2 regions of the Aureimonas sp. D3 genome follow, and region 2 is predicted to be linked to the other one. Evidence: predicted binding sites of a transcription regulator. Region 2 holds the regulator's gene; the other holds the start of a gene.
What was found. Region 2 encodes LexA, which represses DNA repair genes until DNA is damaged. Its sites were predicted from a motif close to TGTTCNNNNTGTGTTCNG; they were not measured.
Positions count from the first base shown of each region.

Region 1: AUL36_RS01780 (PA0069 family radical SAM protein) is a predicted target of LexA. The motif match lies at 3,933-3,950, and genes of this name have one in related genera.

Region 1 is NZ_BBWM01000003.1:102,616-112,363, forward strand. It holds gene AUL36_RS01760 (tetratricopeptide repeat protein) at 88-1,917, shown strand; gene AUL36_RS01765 (4-(cytidine 5'-diphospho)-2-C-methyl-D-erythritol kinase) at 1,926-2,834, shown strand; gene moaB (molybdenum cofactor biosynthesis protein B) at 2,834-3,385, shown strand; gene AUL36_RS01775 (hypothetical protein) at 3,382-3,873, opposite strand; gene AUL36_RS01780 (PA0069 family radical SAM protein) at 4,006-5,163, shown strand; gene AUL36_RS01785 (ribonuclease HII) at 5,376-6,065, shown strand; gene AUL36_RS01790 (F0F1 ATP synthase subunit B family protein) at 6,209-6,691, opposite strand; gene AUL36_RS01795 (F0F1 ATP synthase subunit B) at 6,704-7,312, opposite strand; gene AUL36_RS01800 (F0F1 ATP synthase subunit C) at 7,386-7,610, opposite strand; gene AUL36_RS01805 (F0F1 ATP synthase subunit A) at 7,683-8,432, opposite strand; gene AUL36_RS01810 (AtpZ/AtpI family protein) at 8,551-8,889, opposite strand; gene AUL36_RS01815 (cell wall hydrolase) at 9,022-9,748, opposite strand, start outside.
Region 2 is NZ_BBWM01000035.1:33,867-43,614, reverse strand. It holds gene AUL36_RS10240 (CTP synthase) at 1-75, opposite strand, end outside; gene secG (preprotein translocase subunit SecG) at 181-780, opposite strand; gene tpiA (triose-phosphate isomerase) at 858-1,637, opposite strand; gene AUL36_RS10225 (SurA N-terminal domain-containing protein) at 1,785-3,671, shown strand; gene trpD (anthranilate phosphoribosyltransferase) at 3,668-4,699, shown strand; gene trpC (indole-3-glycerol phosphate synthase TrpC) at 4,696-5,505, shown strand; gene moaC (cyclic pyranopterin monophosphate synthase MoaC) at 5,502-5,984, shown strand; gene AUL36_RS10205 (molybdopterin molybdotransferase MoeA) at 5,981-7,192, shown strand; gene lexA (transcriptional repressor LexA) at 7,264-7,998, shown strand; gene AUL36_RS10195 (ComEC/Rec2 family competence protein) at 7,979-9,748, opposite strand, start outside.

The DNA of each region.
Region 1 (9,748 bases), on a different contig from region 2:
GCTGCCCGCTCAGCGGCGACGATCTTTAGAGGTCTCGCCTGCGACGGCCGCTTCGGGCCGCTTTCGTCCTTCGCAAAGGAATTCGACGTGGATACATCGCGCATTTCGCGGATCGCTCTGGCGGCAGCCCTCGCGGCCTCGATGATGGCGATCGGCGTGGCCGAAGCGCAGGCGAAGAAGGTCGAGCCGGCTCCGGCCGCCGCCAGCGGCAAGCCGCCGATCGAGGTGAACACCCTTTCGGGCGCCTATCTCGCCGCCAAGCAGGCGCGCGAGAACCGCCAGCCCGACATCGCGGCGGATTACTACGCCAAGGCGCTATCGCTCGACCCCAATTCCGAAACGCTCCAGCAGGAGGCGATGTTCGCCTATCTCGCGGACGGGCGCTTCGCAGAAGGCGTAAAGCTCGCCACCAAGCTGGCGGGCAACGAAGATGTCGGCAAGGTCGCCCATATCGCGCTGGCGCTCGATGCGCTGCGCTCCAGCCGCTTCGATGCGGCCATCGGCCAGCTCAAGCTGGAAGACACGAGCGATCTCGACACGCTGCTGATCGGCCATCTCTCGGCCTGGGCCGAGCTTGGCGCCGGTCGCTCGCGCGAGGCGCTGGCGCGCATTCAAGGGCTCTCGGGTGCCTCCTGGTTCTCCGTTTTCAACCAGTATCAGGCCGGTCTCCTCGCAGGCCTCGCCGGCAACCTGCCGGCCGCGCGCACGGCGCTGAACAGCGTCATCTCCGATCAGGCTTCCGCCCAGACCTCGGTGGACGCCTTCCTTGCCAGCGCCGAGGCGCTCGGCCGCCTGGAAGCGCGCGCCGGCAAGAAGGCCGACGCACTGGCTGCCATCGACAAGGGCTTGGAACTCGCCCCTGGCTACGAGCCGCTGACGCAGCTGCGCAGCGAGGTCGAGGCCGGTAAGAAGATCGCCGCGCCCATCGAAAGCGCGCAGGAAGGCGCGGCTGAAACGCTCTATATTCTCGGTCAGGCCATCAACCGGGGCGACGGGCAGGACGTGGCGCTTCTCTACTTCCAGTTCGCCAAGGCCGTGTCGCCGACGCCCAATCCCAAGCTTCTGACGGCGCTGGCCGGCGTCGCCGATCGCACGCAGCAGATCGACCTCGCGCTGTCCTATTACGCGCAGATCCCCAAGGCTTCGCCCTATCACCGCACGGCCGAGCTTCAGATGGGCCTCGACCTCTGGCAGGCCGACCGCAAGGATCAGGCCAAGGATCATCTGCGCAAGGCCGTGAAGGACTATCCCAACGACCTTCAGGCGCATCTGGCCTTTGCCGACGTGCTGGCCGCCGACAAGTCCTATGGCGAGGCGGTGAAGCTTCTCGACCGCGCGCTGGAACTGGCCCCCAAGGACGCACCCAATCTCTGGAACATCTATTACCAGCGCGGCATCGCCTATGAGCGTCTGAAGGAATGGGACAAGGCCGAGCCGGACTTCAAGAAGGCGCTGGAGCTTTCGCCCGACCAGCCACAGGTGCTGAACTATCTCGGCTATAGCTGGGTGGACATGAACAAGAACCTCGACGAGGGGCTGAACATGATCCGCACCGCCGTCGATCTGCGCCCCAACGACGGCTATATCATCGACTCGCTCGGCTGGGCCTATTACCGCCTCGGCCGCTATCCCGACGCGGTGGAGCAGCTGGAGCGGGCCATTCTCCTGACCCCGGCCGATCCGACCATCAACGACCATCTGGGCGACGCCTATTGGCGCGTCGGGCGCACCCGCGAGGCCAAGTTCCAATGGAACCGTGCCCTCACGGGCGAGCCCAAGCCCGAGCAGGCGCAGGTCGATACGATCAAGCGCAAGCTCGCCGAGGGCCTCGACGCCGTGTCGCCGGCCTCCGCCAACGAACCGCCCGCCGCCCAGCGCGCAGCCAACGAGGCCCCGGCGGCCACGCAGCCGAACTGAGCGGGGGCGTGGACGCGCTCGCAGCTGACCGCGCCGCTCTTGGCGGAGCGGTCTCGGCCCCCGCCAAGGTCAATCTCGCGCTGCATGTCACCGGGCGGCGCGAGAACGGCTATCATGATCTCGACAGTCTCGTGGTCTTCGCACGGGACGGCGATCATCTGACCATCACCCCGGCCGATCAAGATCAGCTGACGATCGAGGGCCCTTTTGCCGCCGGCCTGCCGCTCGATCGCGGCAATCTCGTTCTGCGCGCGCTGGATCTGGCACGCTCGTTGGCCGCGCGCGACGGGATCGATCTCCCCCCTGTTCACATCCATCTCCAGAAGAACCTGCCGCTTTCCTCCGGCATCGGTGGCGGCTCGGCAGACGCGGCGGCGCTTCTGCGCTGGATCGCCGATGCCAATCCCGTGCTGGCGGACAGGCTGTCGGCGGAGTGTCTCAGCCTCGGGGCCGATGTGCCCATGTGCTGGGCCGGCCGTGCGGCCCGCGTGCGCGGCATCGGCGAAGTCTCGGCCCCGGTCGCGCGCCTCGGCGGGTTTGCCATGGTCTTGGTGAATTGCGGCGCGCCGGTCTCGACGCCGGCGGCTTTCTCCGGCTTGGAGAGGCGCGACAATCCCCCCCTGCCCGCGCTGCCGGCGGGCGGCTTCGCCGATCTCGAGCAGCTCGTCTCCTACCTCCGAGACACGCGAAACGATCTGGAAGCGCCGGCCCTGCGCATCGTGCCCGAGATCGCCGCCGTGTCCCGCGCGCTGGCAGATGAAGGCGCGGCGTTTCAGCGCATGTCCGGCTCGGGGGCCACGGTCTTCGCTCTGTTCGAAAATACAAGCCAGGCGGATGCGGCGGCGACGAGGCTGCGAACGCGCCAGCCGCATTGGTGGGTCGCGGCCACCGAAATCCAGCCGATGGGGGAGGCGTGATGACATCGCCGGACCGAGAATTCCTTCCGCTCGGCATCGCCATTCTCACCGTCTCCGACACGCGAACCCTCGCGGACGACAAGTCGGGCGACACGTTGGTGGCCCGGCTGGAGGAGGCCGGCCATCGCCTCGCCGCCCGCGCCATCGTACCCGATGATCGCGACGCCATCCGCGACACGGTTCTCGGCTGGTCGCGCGACACGCAGGTGGATGTGGTGATCACCACCGGGGGAACCGGCTTCACCGGCCGCGACGTGACGCCCGAGGCGCTGGAGCCTATTTTCGAAAAGCGGATGGACGGGTTCTCCGCCGTGTTCCACCGTGTCTCCTTCGAGAAGATCGGCGTCTCGACCATCCAGTCCCGTGCGACGGGCGGCGTGGTGAACGCCACGTTCGTCTTCGTGCTGCCGGGCTCCCCCGGCGCCTGCCGCGACGCCTGGGACCATATTCTGAAAGCCCAGCTCGACTATCGGCACAAGCCCTGCAATTTCGTGGAAATCATGCCGCGTCTGGACGAGCACCTGCGGCGCAAGGGCGGCGCGTCCGCTTAGCCCTCGCGATCGGCCAAACGGTCGAGGCCGATGCCTTTGGCAACGCCCTGCCAAGGGGCGCCCGCCGAGAGGCGCGACATCGCATGGGCTTTCGGCACGAGATAAGCGCTTTGACGCGGCGCTAGCCATCGACGCCATCCCCTCGCCTCGCGCGTGGGCAGAACGAAGCGTCCGCCCCGCGGCCCCTTGGCTCGTGACTGATCCTCGCCGTGGCGGGCGGCCCGCTCGGGCCAGTTGGCGGGCAGGCGGTCGCCCGCGCGCATCAGGATCAGCCAATCCCCCTTCAGAGCCAGCGGAGTATGGCCCAACTCCGCGCGGGAGAGGACCGAGCATCCCGCATGGTCGGCCACCTTCAGCGCGGCTTCGCCCTGCGGCTCCACCACGACAACCTCGCGCAGCACGCCCTCCACCACACCCGCCACGAGGGAAGATAGGGTGATGGTCAGGTCCATCGGCTCATCGGCATCGAAAACCAGAACGCTCAGCATGGCTCATCGCCATAGCCGACACGCGCGGGCGTGACCAGCGATTCAGAGGCCGCAAAGTTTGTTCTTGAAATGTTCTCAAATGATGAATAGGACTATGGTCACAACGCGAACAACCGGACGGAAGGTTGTCCCATGCACGAGATCAACACCGCCGATCGCATCGCCTTCTCGCAGCGCGACGGCATCGACATGGCCCAGCATGTGGTGGCTCAGTCCGGTCTGCGCATCGGGTTCGAGCGTCGGCGCGGCCGCGCGGCGGGCCTGAACCCGACAGGACGTTTCGAGCCCTTCGCGCGCTCGGCCTTCGATGACGGCTGGTCCTCGCTGGACGAGTTGCCGAGCCTCAAGACCGAAGTGCAGACCGAGATGGCGCGCAGCGTCATCACGCGCAATTCCTCGCCCGACATCTCCTTCGACCGCTCGGTAAACCCCTATCGCGGCTGCGAGCACGGCTGCATCTACTGCTTCGCGCGGCCGACGCACAGCTATGTCGGCCTGTCGCCGGGGCTTGATTTCGAGACCAAGCTCTTCGCCAAGCCGAACGCGGCGGAACTTCTGGAAGAAGAGATCGCCAAGACCGGCTACGAGGTCCGGCCGATCGCCATCGGCACCAACACCGATCCTTATCAGCCGATCGAGCGCGAACGCCGGATCATGCGGCAGATGCTGGAAGTGTTGGAGGCGGCCAACCATCCGGTCGGCATTGTCACCAAGTCAGCGCTCGTGCTGCGCGATCTCGACATCCTCTCGCGCATGGCCGCAAAGGGACTGGCCAAGGTGGCCGTATCGATCACGACGCTGGATCGGCGTCTGGCCCGCACCATGGAGCCTCGCGCGGCGACACCCACAAAGCGGCTGGAAGCCGTGCGTGAGCTGACCAAGGCCGGCATTCCCACCATGGTGATGACCGCGCCCATTATTCCGGGCCTGACGGATTCGGAGATCGAGCGGCTGCTGGAAGCCGCTTCGGAGGCCGGGGCGCGGGAAGTCGGCTATGTGCTTCTGCGCCTGCCGCTGGAGGTCGCGCCCCTCTTCAAGGATTGGCTGCTTCAGCACTATCCCGACAGGTATCGCCACGTCTTGTCTCTGTTGCGCTCCATGCGCGGCGGTAAGGATTACGATCCCGAATGGGGCAAGCGGATGACCGGCGGCGGTCCCTATGCCACGCAGATCAAGCATCGGTTCGAGATGGCCGCGCGTCGCTTCCATCTCAATCTCGAACGCACCCAGCTACGCACCGATCTGTTCAAGGCGCCGAAGGGTGCCGGTGTTCAACTGTCCTTGCTTTAAGGCTTAGGCCCGTCTGAGCATTCGCGGGGGCCGGCGTCCTACGCCAACCGCTCGGCGACAGCAGACCGCGCCAGAGCTTCAATCCCCATCGGCGCGCCGGTGCATCCGGAACGGCCTTGAAGCCAGAGCCCATTTTCCGGCGTACGTCCCCGACGCCGGATCGCTCGTGCACCATCCGCACCTTGGTTCGCGAGCTTGAGGAGAATCGGAGAATGAGCGAGTCTCGCCGCACCATGGCTCGCCGTTCCTCCGATTCTCCCTCCCTATCCTCCCCTCGCCCGGCGCGCACCAAGCCGCCAGGCCCTGACTTCTCGCGCGAAGCCGCGTGGCATCAGGGTGGTGGTGGCCGGATCGCCGGCGTGGACGAGGCCGGTCGCGGCCCTCTGGCCGGCCCCGTCGTCGCGGCGGCCGTGGTTCTGAGGCCCGATCGCATCCCGGCTGGTCTCGACGATTCCAAGAAGCTCGGCGCCAGGCAGCGCGAAGAACTGTTCGAAGCCATTCTCGCGGATGCCGAAGTCGGCATCGGGACGGCCAGCGCCGCCGAGATCGACCACGTGAACATTCGGCAAGCGACGTTCCTCGCCATGCGCCGCGCAATCTCGGCGCTCGCCAACAAGCCGAACCATGTTCTGGTGGACGGGCGGGACATTCCCGTGGGCTGCCCGGTGCCCGCCACAGCTCTGATCGGTGGGGATGCGCTGTGCCTTTCCATTGCGGCTGCCTCCATCGTCGCCAAGGTGACGCGAGATCGGATCATGACGGAGCTTTGCACCGCCGACCCGCGCTACGGGTTTCGCCAGCATATGGGCTACCCCACGGCCGCTCATGTCGAAGCGCTCAAAGTCCACGGCCCAGGGCCGCATCATCGTAGAACCTTCGGCCCCGTCCGAGCGCTTCTGTAATACGAAACGCTTCGCGGCATCCTGCAATATCGATCCGGCCTTTAGGGAACGGCTTGCCCATCCGAGCCGCGCCGCAAGGTGACCGCAATAAAAAAGGCCGGCTCGCGCCGACCTTTGGAGTCTTTCGATCTGTGCGGACAGCGTCAGTTGAGACGGCGGCGGACTTCCGCGATCGACTGGTCGATGACGCGGGGGTCGGCGGCGACGTTGCGTTCCACCATCAGCTGGGTGGCGGCGTCGATCGCGATGTTGACGGCGCGGGCACGAACCTCGGAAACGGCTTCGGCTTCCGCCTGGGCGATCTTCTGCTCGGCGACCTGCGTGCGACGAGCGACATACTCTTCGCTCTTGACGCGGGCTTCGTTGACGATGGCGTCGGCTTCGCGCTGCGCCATGGCGAGGATGTCCTGCGCCTCGGCCTCGGCCTCGCGGCGGCGGCGCTGGTATTCGGCAAGCTGCTGCTTGGCCTCTTCCTTGAGCTGGCGTGCTTCGTCGATCTCATTGCGGATCTGCGCGGCGCGCTTGTCGAGCGCCTTCGTCATCATCGCCGGCGCGCCCAGATACATGACGAGCGCGAGGAACAGGATCAGGCCGACAAGAGCCCAGAACGTATTGTCGAAAGCCATGACGACGCCCTCTTAGGAACGAACGGAACGGACGGCGCGCGCGACGTCCTCGCGAGACACGTTCAGGCCGGCCAGATCGGTCAGGATCGCCTCGGCGGCGTCTTCCGCGATCGTATCGACCTCGGCGAGAGCGCGGACCTTCACCTCTTCGATGCGTGCCTGAGCCGCGCTCAAACGGGAATCGAGATCGGCCTCGATCGTCTTGCGCTGCGCATCGGCGTCGGCGCGAGCCGTGTCGCGGGCCTCGGTCGCAATGCGCGTGGAATTCTTGCGAGCGGACGCGAGTTCCTGCTCATAGGCGGCCTGCGCCTCGTCGGCGTCGGCCTGCATACGCTCGGCGGCCTGGAGATCCAGGGCGATCCGGTCGCGGCGATTCTCCAGAACGGTGGAGATGCGCGGCACGATCGTCTTCGAGATGACGTAGTAGAACACGCCGAACGTGATCGCGAGCCAGAGGATCTGGGACGCGAAGAATTCGGGATTCATCGGCGGGAAGCCGGCTTCCTCGTGGTGGCCGGGATCGACTGCGATCGCTTCGCCGGTCGGCGGAACGGGGGTTTCCATCAGGGTCGGACCTGCATCTGGGGATTGGACCTGGGCTAATGCCTGAGTGACGAACATGTCGGACTCCGATGATACGGGTCCGGCCGCCCCAGCAGGGGCGGCCGGCTGCACAATCCCTTGAAGCGCGTGCTTAGACGAAGAGCAGCAGGAGCGCGATCAGGAGCGAGAAAATGCCGAGAGCTTCCGTCACGGCGAAGCCGAACACGAGACGGCCGAACTGGCCATCAGCAGCCGACGGGTTGCGCAGGGCACCCGAGAGGAAGCTCGAGAAGATGTTGCCGAGCGCGAGAGCGGTGCCGGCCATGCCGAAGCAAGCGAGACCAGCGCCGATGTAACGTGCAGCTTCCGCGTCCATGGAGAACTCCTTTGGTTGGATCGTGCGGGGGTAGGATTCGCAGGCCTGAGCGACCGCGAAAGGACGGAGCGGTCAGTGGTGAACGTGAACCGCGTCGTTGAGGTACATGCAGGTCAGGATCGCGAAGACGTAAGCCTGCAGGAAGGCGACAAGGAATTCGAGCGCGGTGATGCCGACCGTCATCAGCATCGGCAGAAGTGCGCCGACGACGCCGACCGCACCGAGGCTTCCCATGGAAACCACGAAACCGGCGAAGACCTTGAGCGTGATGTGCCCCGCCAGCATGTTGGCGAAGAGACGAACCGAGAGCGAGATCGGGCGCGACAGGAACGAGATGACCTCGATCAGCACCACGAAGGGCAAAACGGCGCCCGGAACGCCCGACGGCACGAAGACCTTGAACCAGCCGAGGCCGTTATGGCGAATGCCGTAGACGACGACAGTTCCGATCACGAGCAACGCCAGGGCGAAGGTCACGATCAGATGGCTGGTGACGGTGAAGAAATAGGGGAACATCCCGATCAGGTTGGCCGTCAGGATGAACAGGAACAGCGAGAACACGAAGGGGAAGAACTGCATTCCGTGCGAGCCGGTGGCGTCGCGCAGCATCTTCGCGATGAACTCGTAGGAGAGTTCGGAGACCGACTGGGCCCGGTTCGGAACGAGACCGCGACCACGCGTCGACCAATACAGGAAGCCGGTCGCGACGGCGACGGTCGCCACCATGAACAGCGACGAGTTGGTGAACGACAGATCAAGGCCGCCGATCTCGATCGGAACGAGCCGAGAAATCTGGAACTGGTGAAGCGGATCGTTCGCCAAAACGTCTGGTCCTCTTAATGCGGAGCCCTTTGAGAGCGCCACTGCCATAGCGTCCCGTTCCGCGCTTCGCAACTCCCTGACGTCGAATTGCACCCGTCCTTTCCGAACGATCTCTCGTTCAGGCTCCGGGACGAGGCCCTGTTTCGCCCTGTGCCGAGCGAACCACGTTGAGAACACCGGCCGCAAAGCCCAGCATCAGGAAGATGATGAGCCCAAACGGCGTGGTGCCGAAAAATCGATCGATCCCGTATCCGATCGCCCCGCCGACCATGATGCCGGCAATGAATTCGCTGGCGATCTTCAGGCCTTTCGCCATGCCCTGCATGCTCGCCTGGCCCTGTTCGGGCACGGGCTCTTCAGCGGTCGCCGCCTTTAGCTTGGCGATCCGCTCCTGCAGCTTGCGGTGATCTGCGGCCAGTTCCGCGTCGCTTCGGGAATGGGGATCGCTCATCGACATCGGTTCCACAGGGCGCATCGTTTCCTCCCGGAAGTGGCGAAACGAAGGCGGTTCAAGTTTGCGTGTTCGCCGAGCTTCCCGGCGCGCGTCTCTCGAACATAAGCATTCTCACGCTGAAACGAAGAGGGCTGGCTAGCGCCAGCCCCCACCGAAGGTCCGGTAGAAGATGTGAAGGCCGATCTTGTCGACCTTCTCCATCGTCTTTGCCCAGCGCGGGTGGACGTAGGTTGCGTGGTAATGCGTGGCCGAGCCCACTTCGGGGAGCCAGATTTCGCCGTTCGTCGTCTGGCGAGCGATTCGCTCGGCCAGCGCGTAGGCGGGCTTGTTCCAGATGATGTCCTTCACCCCATCGCAGGCGAAGGAAAACTGGCAGCGACCGAACCAGTCCTGATTCTGATACACGACGCCGCAGATCGTCTTGGGATAGGCCGGATTGCGGACCCGGTTGAGTACAACCTGCGCAACGGCGGCCTGCCCCTTCTCGGTTTCGCCGCGCGCTTCGAAATAGATCGCCGTCGCCAGACAGGTCTGTTCGGAGGGCGTGGTGGCGGAGGCCGGCAGCGGCGTCGCCACCCAGGAATGGTCGTTCTCGCCCTTGGGCGGGACAAAGCCGCGCGAAGGTCCGAGAACGGCGTCGAACAGGCTGGCCAAAGCGGGGCGATCCGTTCCCGCATAGGCGGCCGCGGACGAAACGGAGGCAGGGCTGTTTCGTGCGGGCGCGGCAAGCGCAGCCAGCGCCACGTTGGCGCGCTCGCCCTTTCCTCCGCTCCCCTGCCCTCCCCGCTTGAGCGAGGCCGGCGCGGCGAAGCTCGCGGCGATCTGAATCGGGGCCATATCGGCCGGCAGCTTCGCCAGCGCT
Region 2 (9,748 bases):
GCCGAGGGCTGCCGAAGCAATGCCCTTTCCCAAAGAGGAAACCACGCCGCCGGTGATGAAGATATATCGCGCCATGGGCCTTCCCGATACGCTTTCGATGAGGATTCGGCCAGTCGAAAAATTGGCCTGAAACGAAATGGGGCGCCGAAGCGCCCCAACGATTTGATTGAGCGAGCGAGCTTACTGAGCCGGCGCGTTGGAGGTGCCGCCCGAAGCCGCGCCGTCTGTGGCGGCCGGAGACGGAGCCTCGACCGACGGAACGGTTGGCTGGGAGCTTGCATTCGGGGCCTGCGGCGCCGGATTGGCCGGAATTTGCTGGACAGGCGCCGAGCCTGCGCCGGTCGGCACGCCACCGCTATTCTGCGGAACGGCTGCAGGCGTTGCCGCTGGTGCAGTCGATCCCGCAGCCGAGCCTCCGGTGGGGACGCCCGAGTTGCTGTTGTTGGTCTGATCCGGAAGGCCGCCCAGCTGATCTAGAAGCGAGCCATTTGCCGCGGGTGCAGCGCCGGGCGCCGTCTGGCCGGCCGGCACGCGGTTCAGAATATCCAGCGGATCACTTCCGTAGCGAGCCATGATGGCGAGCGCCATGGATGTGATGAAAAACAGTGTCGCCAGAATGGCCGTGGTGCGCGTCAGCATGTTGGCGGCACCGCGTGCCGTCATCAAGCCGCCGCCACCCCCGCCCATTCCGAGCGCGCCGCCTTCGGAGCGTTGAAGAAGAACGACCACCACGAGCGCGAGGACGATCAAGAGATGGATGACGATCAAGACAGTCTGCATGGGCTTCGCGCAATCGTTCAGGAGTTGGGCGCCTTCTATAGGACGCCCCCATATATTCCAACCTTATTCCGCAACGCCTATCGGTAGTTGCGGGCCGCCTCGCAGATGGCAAGAAAATCCTGCGCTTTCAAGCTGGCGCCACCCACAAGCGCCCCATCCACATCTTCGACGGACAGAAGCGATGCCGCGTTGGTGGGCTGAACCGAGCCGCCATAGAGAAGTCGCAGGCTGGTTCCGATCTCTTGGCCGAACCGCTCCACCAAGCGACGGCGCAGATGCGAGTGGACCTCTGCGACATCTCCGGCCGATGCGGTCTTGCCGGTCCCGATCGCCCAGATCGGCTCGTAGGCAATGATCGTGTTCCCGGCGGTGACGTCGTCATGAAGCGAGTTTTCGAGCTGGCGCTCAAGGACGCGTAGCGCTTCCCCCGCTTCGCGTTCCTCCAGCGTTTCGCCAATACAGACAATGGCGACCAGCCCCGCGCGGTGCGCGGCCTCCAACTTGCTTCGAACGGTCGCGCAGCATTCGCTATGATCGGCACGGCGTTCCGAATGGCCGACGATCACATGCGACGCACCGGCGTCGCGCAGCATCTCGGCCGAGATGTCGCCAGTATGAGCACCCTTTTCCTTGGCATGACAATTTTGCGCGCCAACCAGGAGATCGGAATGGGCTGCGTCTCGAACGGTTCGCAGGAGCGTTGCCGGCGGACACACCAGAATATCGACCTCCCCCACGGTGGCGCTGCAGCCTTCGGAAATCTTGCGGACTTCTTCGAGCTGGCCCGACAAGCCATTCATCTTCCAGTTTCCCGCGATCAAAATCTTGCGAGCCAAGTTGTTCTCCTCCCGTCTCATTGTGAATTTCCTCCATCCCATTTCGACAGCTATCGGCGGAGATCGGGAAAATCAAACCGGCGCTTCGGCAGGATCGACTTTTCTTCTCCGTTCGGAATGCCTATTCGGGACATCGATGAGACTAGGAAGATCGGGAGTTCGCAGCGGATGCTGAACCAGATGCGTCGCGGTGCCTCGGGTTGGGTCGCCAAACTTTTGCTGGGTGGCCTCGCCGTCAGCTTCGTGGTGTGGGGTATCGCGGATGGGCTGCGGTCTCACGGCTCGGGATCGACCGTTCTGCAAGCCGGTGACATCCGGGTTTCGGTGGCGGAATACCAGCAGGCCTATCAGCAGGGGCTCAATCGCCTCGCACAGCAGCTGCAGCGTCGCCCGACGTCCGAACAAGCCGAAATGTTCGGCGTGGACCAGACCGTTCTGGCGCAATTGCGGGCCGGCGCGTTGGTCGATCTGAAAGCCGAGCACGATGGCATCGCCGTTTCCGATGAGGGATTGATCACGCTGATTCAGCGCGAGAAAGCCTTTCAAGACGCAAGCGGCCGCTTTTCGCGTGACACCATGCGGGCGGTGTTGGCAAATGCCGGTCTCAGCGAAGCCGCTTATCTCACGGATCTCAGGCGCTCGGCGGTGCGAGGGCAATTGCTCGGTGCCGTTGCGGACGACGTCGTAATCCCCAACGCCTTTGTCGATGCCTTGGGGATCTACAATGGAGAGCGGCGCACCGTTCAATATGCGGTTCTCCAGCCCCAGCCCGCTGACAGCATGTCCGATCCATCGGACGATGATCTCAGCACCTATTACACCGAGCATCAGGACACGTATCGCGCGCCCGAATATCGAGGGTTCTCCTATGTGGCTCTGACGCCGGCCACCATGGCCGAGACGGACAAGGTGACGGACGAGGAGATCGCGCGCTACTACGAGGCCAACCGCGCCCAGTTCACGACTCCCGAGCGCCGCGCCGTTCAGCAGGTCGTTTTCCCCGACCGCGCAACTGCCGACGCCGCCGCGCAAGCCATCGCATCTGGCCGTTCCCTAGCCGATGCCGCCAAGCAAGCAGGGCGCGAAGTGGCCGATCTCGGAACGATCGGTCGTGCGGCTCTTGGGAACGCGACGCTCGCGGATGCCGCCTTCGGCGCTCAGGTGGGTGTCCCGACCGCGGTCGTGGAGGGTCCGTTCGGACCCGTGATTCTGAACGTCACTGCGGTCGAGCCGGAGGTCGTGCGTCCGCTTGATGATGTTAGAGCCGACATCCGCCAGAGTCTCGCGCGCGATGCGACCAATGCGCGTATCACAAGCGCCTACAACACGATGTCGGATTCTCTGCAGAGTGGGGCTCCGCTCGCTGAGGCCGCCGAACAGGCGGGCTTGAAGGTGGTGTCGGTGCCGCCCGTATCGCGGGAAGGGGTGACGCAGGACGGCACGAAGGTCGACACGATCCCTGGCTCCCAGCAAGTCTTGGGTGCTGTCTTCACGGGTGACGAAGGCAACGATATTCCGCCGGTCAATTTCGATGGAAACAGCTACGTCTTTCTGGCACCCGGCGAAGTCATCCCTTCGCGCGAGCGTCCGCTGGATGAAGTTCGCGCCCGCGTAACAGCGGACTGGAAGCAGGACGAGGCGGTTCAAATGGCGGTCGATCGCGGCCAGTCTCTGGCCGAGCGCGTCCGCAAGGGCCAGTCCTTCGGCGACATGGCGGAAGTCGAAGGACTGTCTCTTCAGACGGCCTCGGCCGTGACGCGGCAGTCCGCTCTGCCCGTTCTGGGTGAAGCGGGGATGCGCGCAGCCTTCTCCGGGCCGCAAGGGTTCGTTGCCTCCACACCTGCGAAGGATTCCGGGCAAGTTCTGGTTCTCCAAGTGTCCGAAGTGGCGCCGCCGGCTGACCCCGCGGCCTCAGTCGCGCAGACCACGAAGACCGGATTGAGCCAGGCGCTTCGGGGTGATCTCGAACAGAGCTACATCGCCTCGCTCCAGAGCGGGGTCGATGTGACGTATAATCAGGCCGTGATCCAGCAGGCGAAGGCGAGCGTTCGATGAGCGCAGGAATGAAGCCGCTTCTGACCAAGGTCGCAGCCGGCGAGGCGCTCAATCGGGCGGAAGCGCGGGCGGCCTTCTCGATCCTGATGTCGGGCGAAGCGACGCCCTCGCAGATCGGCGGTTTCCTGATGGCGCTGCGGGTGCGTGGCGAGGTCGTGGACGAGATCGCCGGCGCGGTGGACGTCATGCGCGCCAACATGCTCCCGGTGGAGGCCCCTGGCGATGCGATCGACATCGTGGGGACGGGTGGCGATCAAGCGGGAACCTACAATGTCTCGACCTGTGCGGCCTTCGTGGTTGCAGGTTGCGGCCTGACGGTCGCCAAGCATGGCAACCGGGCGCTGTCCTCCAGGTCGGGTTCGGCGGATGTGCTGGCGGCGCTGGGTGTCAATGTCGATCTCTCGCCGCATCAGATCGGAGAGGTCATTTCCACCGCCGGCTTGGGCTTCATGTTCGCGCCCACGCATCATGCGGCTATGCGCTTTGTGGGCCCCAGCCGCGTGGAACTAGGAACCCGTACGATCTTCAACCTGCTTGGTCCTTTGGCGAATCCGGCCGGCGTCAAAAGGCTCCTGTTGGGGGTCTATTCCCGTGAATGGGTTCGCCCGCTTGCGGAGGCCTTGAACGCGTTGGGGGCCGAGAAAGCCTGGGTCGTCCACGGGGAGGGTCTGGATGAGATGACGGTGTGCGGTCGCACGCATGTCGCCAGTCTGGAACATGGCTCGATCCGCGAATGGGAACTCATGCCCGAAGAGGCGGGGCTCGCGCTCCATCCCACCTCGGACCTCATCGGCGGTGATGCGGCACATAATGCCGAAGCGCTTCGCCGTGTTCTGGCCAACGAGCCCAGCGCCTATCGGGACATCGTGCTGCTCAATGCTGCCGGTGCTCTGATCGTCGCCGATAAGGCGTCAAGTCTGGACCAAGGGGTAGCAATGGCGAAAGCCTCACTCGCCGAAGGACGAGCGGCTGAAGCGCTGGCCCGGCTCGTGACAACATCACAAGAGATCGGGAGAAGACCGTCGTGACCGACATTCTCGAAAAGATCGAAACCTACAAGCGCGAAGAAATCGCCGATGCGAAGCGCGAGATGTCCCTCGCCGCTCTCGAAAGCGTCATGCGTGACCTGCCGCCGACCCGAGGTTTTGCCGACGCGCTGCGGCGCAAGCATTCGCTCGGTCAGTTCGCGCTGATCGCGGAAGTGAAAAAGGCGAGCCCGTCCAAGGGGCTCATCCGACCTGATTTCGAGCCGGTATCGATCGCTCAGGCCTATGAGCGCGCGGGCGCTGCGTGTCTCAGTGTTTTGACCGACACTCCGTCCTTTCAGGGTGCCCCGGAATATCTGACGGCGGCACGAGGTGCGACCGCCCTGCCCGCGCTTCGCAAGGACTTTCTGTTCGATACCTATCAGGTGGCGCAGGCTCGCGCCTGGGGTGCGGACGCTATTCTGATCATTCTCGCTGCCGTGGACGATGCGCTGGCCAACGAACTGGAGTGCGCCGCGATCGAACTCGGTCTCGATGTGTTGCTGGAAGTGCATGACGAGACGGAGGCCGAACGGGCGCTCAAGCTCCGATCGTCGCTGTTTGGCGTCAACAATCGCAATCTGCGGACCTTCGAAACCGATATCGGGACGAGCGAGCGACTGGCGCGCATCGTTCCCGCTGACCGGATCGTCGTCGGTGAAAGCGCGATCAATGGTCATGAGGACTGCGTTCGGCTGGCCGCGTCCGGCATTCGGACCTTCCTCGTGGGCGAGAGCCTGATGCGGCAGGACGATGTCGAGGCGGCGACGCGCAGGTTGCTGTTTGGCGGACAGGCTCATAGCGCATGAGCGAACCATCCTTGACGCATCTCGCCGCCGATGGCTCCGCCCATATGGTGGATGTCGGCGAGAAGGCCGAAACGATCCGAACGGCCCGCGCCGAAGGGCTCGTGCTGATGAAGGCCGAAACGCTCGATCTGATTCGAGAAGGCAGCCTCAAGAAGGGCGATGTCATGGCGATCGCGCGGATCGCCGGGATCATGGGCGCAAAGAGAACCCATGATCTGATCCCTCTCTGCCATCCCCTGATGTTGGAGAAGGTGTCGGTCGAACTGGACTTCGAACCGGCTCTTCCCGGCATTCGCGTCACCGCGACTTGCCGCGTCAGTGGCAAGACCGGAATCGAGATGGAGGCGTTGACGGCCGTTTCGGTGGCTTGCCTCACGATCTACGATATGGCGAAGGCGGTGGACCGCAGCATGACCATCAGCGCTATCCGGTTGTTGGAAAAAGCTGGCGGCCGATCGGGTGCGTGGAGCGCCGAGTGAGCCTCCTTCCAGTCGAAGAGGCTTTGGCGAGGTTGCTGACGGACGCCGAACCCGTTCGGCGTATCGAGCAGGTCGGGCTCGACGCTCTGGCCGGTCGGCGTCTGGCGGGCGATCTCGTGGCTCGGCTGACGCAACCGGCCTTCGATGCCTCCGCCATGGATGGATACGCCGTTCGTGCCGACGATCTGCGCTCTGCGGCAACGGAACTTCGCGTTATTGGCGAAGCGGCTGCCGGCGCAGCCTTTGAAGGGACGGTCTCGGCAAATCAGGCCGTACGGATCTTTACCGGTGCTCCTGTACCCGCAGGGGCAGATGCCGTCGTAATCCAGGAAAACACCGAACGTCCCGACCCTTCGACTGTCATCGTGCTGGAGCCTGTGCAGCCGGGGCGCCATATCCGCCCTGCCGGCAATGACTTCCAAGCAGGTAAGCCCGTTCTGGCTGATGGAGCCGTTTTGCGCCCTGCTTCCATCGCTCTCGCGGCAAGCGCCGGATACGATTTTGTGCCCGTGCGCGCTCGCCCCCGGGTCGCGATCGTCATGACGGGCAGCGAACTGGTCTGGCCTGGCACGCGCCCTGGTCCCTCGCAGATCGTCGCGTCAAACGGTTTCGGTATTGCAGCGATCGTGGAAGCGGCGGGTGGCGACGCCATCTCCTATGGCATCGTCCCCGACGATCGAGCAGCCTTGCGACGGGTTTTCGAGAATGCCAGAGCCGAGGGAATCGACGTTTTCGTGACCATCGGCGGAGCTTCGGTCGGTGATCATGATCTTGTTGCGCCGGTCCTGCGGGAGTGCGGTGTCGAACTGGATTTCTGGAAGGTCGCCATGCGACCGGGAAAACCTCTGATGGCAGGTCGCCATGAGGCGATGCGATTCCTGGGCCTGCCCGGCAACCCGGCGTCGAGCCTCGTAACGGCGGAATTGTTTCTTCGGCCGCTCGTGGAACGTCTCGCCGGGCGCCCGTCTCGCCCCCGATACGAAACCGGAACACTCGGTGCGGCCGTTCTCGAGAATGACCATCGGGCGGACTTCATGCGCGCAACGATCGAACAAGACGACGACGGACGAACGGTCCTCATGCCGCTTGCTCGGCAGGACTCGTCGCTTCTGAGTGTCTTCGCGACCGCCGATGCCCTTTTGGTTCGTCCCCCTCATGCCGCCGCCGCCCAGCCGGGAGAAACCTGCGAGTTCGTTCGATTGACGTGATGGAGTTCCTTGCAGAACACAAACAGAACATATAGGGTTTGTTCAGGTTTTGTTTTGTCCGGATTCGCGCGATGTTGACCCGCAAGCAGCATGAATTGCTTCTCTTCATTCATGACCGTTTGCAATCGGTCGGAATTCCTCCCTCCTTCGACGAGATGAAGGAGGCTTTGGATCTGAAATCCAAATCGGGAATCCATCGTCTCATCACCGCCTTGGAGGAACGGGGCTTTATCCGGCGTCTCCCCAATCGGGCTCGGGCTTTGGAAGTCCTGCGCCTGCCGGACTCCCTGAGTGGCAAGGATTCGAACGGCGGTTTGGCGGTACCGACGGCGTCGGAAGCGTCGATCTCGCGGCAAGTGATCCCTCTTCCGAAGCGTGCCGGAATCGAGCCGGTCCTGGCGAGAGCGGAACCGGCCAATGATTCGATGCCCGTACCGGTCATGGGACGCATTGCTGCAGGCGTTCCCATTTCTGCGATCCAACAAAACAGCCGGTCCATCGCCCTCCCGGTCGAGATGTTCGGCTCCGGTGAACACTACGCCCTGGACGTCAAAGGCGATTCGATGGTCGATGCGGGCATTCTGGACGGAGACACGGTTCTGATCCAGCGTTCTGAGACGGCGACAGCGGGCGAGATCGTCGTGGCTCTGATCGACGACGAAGAGGCGACGCTCAAGCGCTTTCGTCGGCGAGGCTCCGTCGTGGAATTGGAAGCCGCCAATCCTGCCTATGAGACGCGTGTTTTGGAAGCGGGCCGGGTCAAGGTTCAAGGGCGTCTTGTCGGGCTCATTCGGCGCTATCACTAGAACGATGAGGTAACCCGACCTGCCCGGGTTCGGAGCGCTGGTTTCGCCTTTCGCTTTCCGGCCATGGGGCCGATCGATGCACGTTCCATTCGTTGAAGGGCTGAGCGATCGAGGGTTGAAGGGTCCATTGCGCTCCGTTTGCGGAGGGAAGCAAAAGAGCGCCGGTCTGCCGGAGAGTGCGAAGCGTGACGAGCTTCGCGCCGGAACGGCACGACGTCATGCGGGGCGCTCGCGCCATCACGGCGATGTCGGCACTGTCGCAAAGCTCTCCCATACGTTCCAGTTTGTCGCTCCATGCGATGCGGAGGCCTGACCGCGATGTCGCGCGGCAGATATCGCCTGAACACTCGAACTGCTTCCGAGGGGTACGAGACGGTGGCAATCGAAGTTGAAATGCGCGTTGCCATTGATCGTGGATGAAGCGATTGGGCCGCTTGCGCAGATCAATGGTCGATCCATCCTGGCCGATCACCGCGATATCCCGAGCATCCTCCGCAATCAGAAGCTCGGGTCGATTGGTCGGTGGGATCAAGACCCAGCCGAGCGTCAATGGCAAAACGAAGAGCCAGCGCATCGCGCTCTGGCAAAATGACAGGACGAGTAAAGCCATAGTGAGGCTGAGAAGGCTTGCGAGGCCGATCTGGCCCACGGCGTAGTCCGGTAATTCTTCAGCCAGGCGTTTCGCCAGCCAGAATACGACGTCCAGCCCCCAACCGATGGGATGCAACGCCATGCTTTCCCAACCAAAGGGCATCAGGCAGACCGAAGCCAGAGCGAGCGGCATGATCCAGAACGAAAAGATCGGCGTCGCCAGAACATTGGCCACGAGGCCGAATGGAGCGGCCCGCTGAAAATGATAGACGGCATAGGGTGCGGTCGCCGCACCCGCGATCAGGGATGACAGAAACGCGCCGAGAAGCAAAAGTGCGAGTGTTCGAAAGCGAGCGTGATCGCTTGCCTTACCGTCGGACTGGTTCGACCAGCGAGAGTATGCGCCGTATGCACCCACCAGAGCGGCGGTTGCTGCGAAGGACATTTGGAACGTAGCGGTCATCAAGGCGTGCGGAGAGATCAACATCACCGCCATCGCTGCCATACCGACGTTGCGGATTGTCAGTGCAGGTCGATCCACCAGAACCGCGCCCAGCATGATGGCGATCATGATGAAGGAGCGTTCGGTGGCGGCATTGTCTCCAGCTAGTAGGAAGTAAAAGCCGGTGACCCCCAAGGCCAGGACCGCGCCGATCTTCCTCGTCTGCCATCGAAGGGCGATGGCCGGAAAAGCGGCAGCCGCGCCTCGCACAACGACCATGGTCATGCCCGCGACCAGTGCCATGTGGAACCCGGAAATCGAGAGGACATGGGCAAGACCCGTCGCACGGAGCGCGTCTTCGATGTCCTTGGGGATGCCGGCCCGTTCGCCATTGATCAAGGCCGCTGCGACGGCTCCTCGTTCGTCAGGGAGAACAGCCCGAATGCGTTCGCCGATCGCGAGACGAAGGCTTGCGACTTGGCCCATCAGGCCGCTGGGTACCGCCTCCTCCTCTTCGGAGACCTTGGGAGGGCCCAAGGAATAGCCGAACGCGCTCGTACCATCGAAAAACGGCGTGAAGGCAAAATCATAAGCGCCGGGAAAAGCTGGTCCTGCTGGCGGACTTAGCCGCACGAGCCCGGAGTAGCGGGCCCCGATGGGCAAGGGCTCGTGTCGGCTCGACACGAGAACGCGAACGCGTTGCGGCGGACGCGAAAG